DNA from 2 places in the Bradyrhizobium sp. SBR1B genome. Region 2 is predicted to be linked to the other one. Evidence: predicted binding sites of a transcription regulator. Region 2 holds the regulator's gene; the other holds the start of a gene.
The links. Region 2 encodes PhoB, which activates phosphate uptake and scavenging genes when phosphate is short. Its sites were predicted from a motif close to TGTCATNNANCTGTCAT; they were not measured.
Positions count from the first base shown of each region.

Region 1: GGD61_RS03285 (YbhN family protein) is a predicted target of PhoB. The motif match lies at 1,820-1,836, and genes of this name have one in related genera.

Region 1 covers NZ_JACIHC010000001.1:644,558-647,963, reverse strand. Annotated here, with positions in the region: gene GGD61_RS03290 (hypothetical protein) at 1-479, opposite strand, end outside; gene GGD61_RS03285 (YbhN family protein) at 566-1,648, opposite strand; gene GGD61_RS03280 (ferritin-like domain-containing protein) at 2,076-2,582, shown strand; gene GGD61_RS03275 (MFS transporter) at 2,872-3,406, shown strand, end outside.
Region 2 covers NZ_JACIHC010000005.1:260,057-263,462, reverse strand. Annotated here, with positions in the region: gene pstB (phosphate ABC transporter ATP-binding protein PstB) at 1-426, shown strand, start outside; gene phoU (phosphate signaling complex protein PhoU) at 438-1,154, shown strand; gene phoB (phosphate regulon transcriptional regulator PhoB) at 1,178-1,885, shown strand; gene GGD61_RS15960 (GcrA family cell cycle regulator) at 2,115-2,627, opposite strand; gene GGD61_RS15955 (aspartate aminotransferase family protein) at 3,084-3,406, shown strand, end outside.

The DNA.
Region 1 (3,406 bases), on a different contig from region 2:
CGGACGCGCAAATTGATCGGCTCGGCGCAGTCGAAGGTCGATTGTTGCGGCCCGTCGCCGTCGTCGAACGACCAGGCGCAGGTGGCGCCGACCGGCACCGCGCCAACGAGGCGGACGGTGACGGGGTGATCGATCGGGGTGAGGTAGTTTTCCTTGGTGTTGTCGCGGGTGCAGGGCTGGTTGACCCGGCCCTGGAGGTCGATGCAGAGCCGGTTGACCATGTTGCGGGCCCAGCCGCGGCCCTCGCTCTGGAGCTCCAGCGATTGCTCGGCGGCCAGGATGCTGCGGTTGCGGGCGTTCTCGACATGGAGCAGGAAGTCGCGCTCCTCGCGGAACAGCCGGAAGCGGTTACGCACCTCCCAATTGATCTGCAGGGCGCCGGTGTCCTGAGCGCTAGCGCGCTCGGGCGGCATGGCCGTCAGAATCCCGGCAAGCAACAGGGCGCCTGCGGAAAGGGTACGAAGGAATACAGGGATCATGGCCCGCGTCTTCAACGGCAAAGTTGAGGCGGAAATAAGAGAGCATTGCTCCGCCGCCCGCAACCCCGCCGGGTCCAGATCGTGGCCTACCGCTTGTTGGCCTGGCGCAGTATCCGCTCGCGCTCCATCGGCGTCACCTGCTTGGGCAGATTGGCCTGCGCGCAGGCCTCCGCCAGCCGCCGCCGCTCCTGCCAGGGCTCGACCACGTTCATCCAGAGTTCGCGCGTGCCCATGATCGAGATGGCGAGGCCGAACGGGATCACGAAATAGAGAAGGCGGAACACCAGCAGCGTCGCCAGAAGTTGCTCGCGGCCGAATTCGGGCAGCGCCAGCAGCATGGCGGCATCGAACACGCCGATCGAGCCGGGGGCATGGCTGGCGAAGCCGAGCAGCGTCGCCAGGATGAACACCACCGCCAGCGACATGAAGTCGATCGGCGGATTGGCCGGCATCAGCAGGTACATCGCCGTGGCGCAGAAGCCGAGATCGACCACCCCGATCAGGATCTGGACCAGCGTCAGCGGCGCCGACGGCAGCACCACCTTCCAGCCCTTCTGGCCGAGCTCGCGCCGCTTCTCGCCCATGCAGAGCCAGACCAGATAGGCACCGATCGAGGCGAGGCCGCCGAGCGCGATCAGCCGATTGATCGAGGAGGGGAGCTGATCCATCGAGGACGCAGCATCCGGATGGATCGCCATGCCGATCGAGAGCACGAAGATGTTACCGAGCCAGAAGGTCAGGCCCGACAGGAAGCAGATCTTGGCGACGTCGATCGCGTTCAGCCCGTAGTCCGAATAGATCCGGAAGCGGATCGCGCCGCCGGTGAAGACCGTGGCGCCGATGTTGTGGCCGATCGAATAGGACGTGAAGCTGGAGAGCGCCGCAATGCGGTACGGCACGTGCTTCTTGCCGATCGTTCGCAGTGCAAAAAAATCGTAGAAGGTCAGCGTACAGAACGCAAAGAACACGCAGATCGCCGCCAGCCCGATGCTCCCGCGGGGAATCTCGGTTAACGCGGTCAGGATGACCCCGGTATCGATGCCCTTGAGGGTTCGCACCAGCGAGGTGATCGCGAAGGCGATGATGAAGACGCTCGCGGCTACTCCGAGCCGTCGCCAGCCGATCCATCTCTTGAAGCCGCGTTGCAGCGCGGGCAGCAGTCCGTGCATTCATCCTCCCGGCGGGGGGCAAGACCGACCAGGCCAGACATTGGCCAGTCGGGTACGATCACGGCCAAAAGCAGGCATCGATCGCGGGGCATGATCCAGCTCATTTAAGGCAAAAACACCGGCTTGTGCAGCCCTTGACAACAATTGGTTCTGCGTCGGACCGGTCACTTTTGTCATACGCGGTTCACATCGGCGGCGCGTTAAGCATATGAGTCGTGAAACCGACTCGGCCCGCGCGTTTCGTATGCCGACACCATTTCAGATGCCGCTGCCGTCCGCATTGTTCCAGCGCAAGCCATCCGGGTCTTTTTGGAACGTCGATGCCGCGTGTCCGTTGGGCCCCATCAGCAACCGAACATGGCGGAATAAGCGGCTTTTCGTGCAAGCCGCTGCCTTCGTGTTCCACAAAACCGAAGAGGACGGAACGATGGGACTGTTCACAAAAGACATCAAGACCATGAACGACCTGTTCGTGCACCAGCTCCAGGACATCTATTACGCCGAGCAGCAGCTGACCAAGGCGCTGCCGAAGATGGCCAGTAAGGCCACCGATCCGCAGCTGAAGCAGGGCTTTTTGACGCACCTTGAAGAAACCAAGCAGCACGTCGCGCGGCTCGAAGAAGTGTTCAAGATGCACGGCGTCCCCGTGAAGGCGGTCGATTGTCCGGCGATCGACGGCATCATCGAGGAGGCCGACGAGACCGCCGGCGAGGTCGCCGACAAGGCGGTGCTCGATGCCGCCCTGATCAACGCGGCGCAGGCCGCCGAACATTACGAGATCGTACGCTACGGCAGCTTGATCGCCTGGGCCAAGCAGCTCGGCCGCAATGACTGCGCGACCGTGCTCGCCAAGACGCTTGAGGAGGAGAAGGCGACCGACAAAAAGCTGACCACGCTCGCCGAGAGCAAGGTCAATCTGCGCGCGGCGAGCTGATGAAGGTAAAGCGACGGGCGCGCCGCGCGGCTATCCGTGCGGCGCTCTCGCCACATATGCTCTGTCATCGCCCGCCTAGTGCGCGATTGCGCACAGGGGCGGGCGATCCAGTATTCCAGAGACAATAATGGGATACGGAGAAGCCGCGGCGTACTGGAATCCCCGCATGCGCCGGGCACGACACCGCTTGTAAGGCGAGTGCCCGCAGCATCCATCCTTCGTCCATTATCGAAACATGACTGCGCAATGAGAGCGTATATTTCGCATGGGGCTGCAATCGAGGTGCAGCATGCGAGCCACCACCATCAAACATGAAATCTTTCAGGATAGGACCGGCGCGTCGCGCGCCGGTTCGCCTCTTGCGACCTCGCTCACGCTGGCCGCGATGAGCCTTGGCTACGGCGTGGTGCAGCTCGACGTCACCATCGTCAACACCGCGCTCGATGCGATGGGCCGGACGCTCGGCGGCGGTGTCGCCGAACTGCAATGGGTGGTCAGCGCCTACACCATCGCGTTTGCCGCCTTCATCCTGACGGCAGGCGCGCTCGGCGACCGCATCGGCGCCAAGCGCGTCTTCATGGCGGGGTTCGCCATCTTCACCGCGGCTTCGTTCGCCTGCGCGCTGTCTCCCAATGCGACCGTGCTGATCGCAGCGCGGTTGGTGCAGGGGCTGGCGGCGGCGATTCTGGTGCCGAATTCCCTCGCGCTGCTCAATCATGCCTATCCGGACGAGCGAGCGCGCGGCCGTGCCGTCGCGGTCTGGGCTGCTGGCGCGAGCCTCGCGCTCACCGCGGGCCCCTTCGTCGGCGGCGCGCTGATCACGC
Region 2 (3,406 bases):
CTCTACGAGAAGATCTCGAAGTCCGAGATGGACGACCGCGTCGAGAAGGCGCTGCGCGGCGGCGCGCTGTGGAACGAGGTCAAGGACAAGCTCAACGCCTCCGGCCTGTCGCTCTCCGGCGGCCAGCAGCAGCGCCTGTGCATCGCCCGCACCGTCGCGGTGCGCCCTGAAGTGATTTTGTTCGACGAGCCCTGCTCGGCGCTCGACCCGATCTCGACCGCCAAGGTCGAGGAGCTGATCCAGGAACTGTCCGAGAACTACACGATCGCGATCGTCACCCACAACATGCAGCAGGCGGCGCGCGTCTCCGACAAGACCGCCTTCATGTATCTCGGCGAGCTGATCGAGTTCGACGACACCAGCAAGATCTTCACGTCGCCGAGCGACCGGCGCACGCAGGATTACATCACCGGCCGGTTCGGCTGAGGAGACGCGACATGGGTACTGAACATACCGCAAAGGCTTTCGACACCGACCTCCAGGAGCTCACCCGCCTGGTCGCCGAGATGGGCGGCATCGCCGAGCGCATGATCGTCGATTCCGTCGACGCGCTGATCCGCCGCGACGTCGCGCTCGGCCAGCGCGTCGTCACCATCGACGCCGAGCTCGACGCGCTGCAGAAGCGCATCGAGGAACGGGCGGTGCTCACCATCGCCCGCCGCCAGCCGATGGCGGTGGACCTGCGCGAGATCGTCGGCGCCATGCGCGTTGCGACCGACCTCGAGCGCATCGGCGACCTCGCCAAGAACATGGGCAAGCGCGTCGCCGCGCTGGAGACCGACTTCCATCCGCTGAAGCTGTTCCGCGGCCTGGAGCACATGACCGACCTCGTGCAGCAGCAGGTCAAGTCGGTGCTGGACGCCTATGCCGCGCATGACCTGCCGGCGGCGATGGCGGTGTGGAAGGGCGACGAGGAAGTCGACGCGATCTGCACCTCGCTGTTCCGCGAGCTCCTCACCTACATGATGGAGGATCCGCGCAACATCTCGTTCTGCATCCATCTGATGTTCTGCGCCAAGAACATCGAGCGGATCGGCGACCACGCCACCAACATCGCCGAGACCGTGTTCTACATGATCGAAGGCCAGGCGATCACCGACAAGCGGCCGAAGGGCGACATGACCACCTTCGCCACGACGGTCCCGAATACCTGAAGACTTGAAGGAGCGACGACCCGATGGGCGCACGCATTATGGTGGTTGAGGACGAGGAAGCTCTCACCGAGCTGCTTCGCTACAACCTCGAAGGCGACGGCTATGACGTCGAGACGGTCATGCGCGGCGACGACGCCGACACCCGCCTCAAGGAGCACATCCCGGACCTGATCGTGCTCGACTGGATGCTGCCGGGCCTGTCGGGCATCGAGCTGTGCCGCCGCCTGCGCACCCGGCCCGACACCAAGCAGCTCCCGATCATCATGCTCACCGCGCGCGGCGAGGAGAGCGAGCGGGTGCGGGGGCTTGCGACCGGCGCCGACGACTACATCGTCAAGCCGTTCTCGGTGCCGGAGCTTTTGGCGCGCGTGAAGGGCCTGCTGCGGCGCGCCAGTCCTGAGCGGCTCGCGACAGTGCTGGCCTATGGCGACATCGAGCTCGACCGCGACAAGCGCCGCGTGGCGCGCTCGGGCCGGCCGATCGATCTCGGCCCGACCGAATATCGCCTGCTGGAGTTCTTCCTGGAGCATCCCGGCCGCGTGTTCTCGCGCGAGCAGCTGCTCGACAGCGTCTGGGGTCGCGACATCTACATCGATGAGCGCACTGTCGACGTCCATATCGGCCGCTTGCGCAAGCTGCTCAATCTCGGCCGCGAGCAGGACCCGATCCGTACCGTCCGCGGCGCCGGCTACGCGCTCGACGACCGCTTCGCGAAGGCGGAGCAGACGTAAGGTTTGCTGGCGTTGGCTTTGGCGGGCTGCCGCCGCATTCTCCGGCGTCGTCCCTGCGAAAGCAGGGACCCATAACCACAGGCAGTGGTTTGGCGAAGACTCGGAGTGACCATCTCGCGCGACAACTGCGCCTTGTGGTTATGGATCCCCGCGTTCGCGGGGAATGACACCGAGTTGGTTGAGGCGCCGTCGTGTGACGGCTGCCGTCTTTGCGATCAGCTAGATCCGCTCAGCGCGGACCCGGCTTCGCCGGGGCGCGCCGGCGATCCGCCGCTGGCTGATACGCCACGCGCGAGTGCTGGGCGCAGTAGGGCAGGCCGGACAGTGCCTTGCCGCCGCAGAAGAAGAAATCCGGGCTCGAGGGATCGCCGACCGGCCAGTGGCAGGTCGCCTCGTTGAGCTCGAGCAGCGACAGCCGCTGGCCCATCGGCACCACGTTGTCATAGGTGACGGGTTCAGCCTCCACCTCGACCTCGAAGGCCTGCGCCAGCGCGGTGTTGCCGCGCGCGATGGGGCGGGTCACCCGCATCATGTGCTGCGCGGGACGCGCCTTGCGCGGCCGGGGCGCTGCCGATGAAGGGCTCTTGGCGCGGCCGGACAGACCGAGCCTGTGCACTTTGCCGATCACGGCATTGCGGGTCACATTGCCGAGCTCAGCTGCGATCTGGCTGGCCGAAAGTCCGGCCTCCCAGAGCTTTTTCAGCTGCTCGACGCGATCGTCGGACCAGGTCAAAACCGTCATTGCACCCTTTCCCTCGCTACGCGCCAGCCATCCTGGGGCCTCGCAGCGATTGCCTAAGCCTTCAAAAACCCGTGCCGTCAGAATCCCTTAAGGCTCGCCGGGCGCGTGACTGACGCCCGAACGTTTACGCCGGTACAAGAGGACTCTTGGGATCAGAACCGCTGCACGAGATGTCGTATCTGACAATCCAAACGCTACAATATGGCGTGACTCCCGCGCAAGAGTCCGCCGACTCGCTTCCACATGTTCCGTGGTGAAAACCCGCAAAATCGGCACCGCAAGACTACGGATTCAGCGTTTCCTGAGGCTTTCCGGGCGGCATTGACACCCGTCTTGCCAAGCATAAGATAGTCCCGCGTGCCGCCCTTAAAAGGCGGCACGTTTCGTTTTCCGGGCCGGTCGATGGTGCGTTGCGCAATGCACGCGTCACACCGTCCGCAACATTCAAGTGACATCATGACTAACAGCGCAGCGCCGCATTTGCTCCCCGTTTTCGCCAGAGCCGACCTCGGCTTCGAGCGCGGCGAAGGCTGCTGGCTGATCGCGACCAATGGCGATCGCTATCTCGATTTCACCTCGGGCGTGGCAGTGAATGCGCTCGGCCATTGCCACCCGCATCTGATCAAGGCGCTGCAGGAGCAGGCGACCAAGCTCTGGCACATGTCGAACCTGTTCCAGAGCCCGGACGGCGAGAAGCTCGCGAGCCGGCTTTGCAACGAAAGCTTTGCCGACTTCGTGTTCTTCTGCAATTCGGGCGCCGAAGCGCTGGAAGGTGTGAT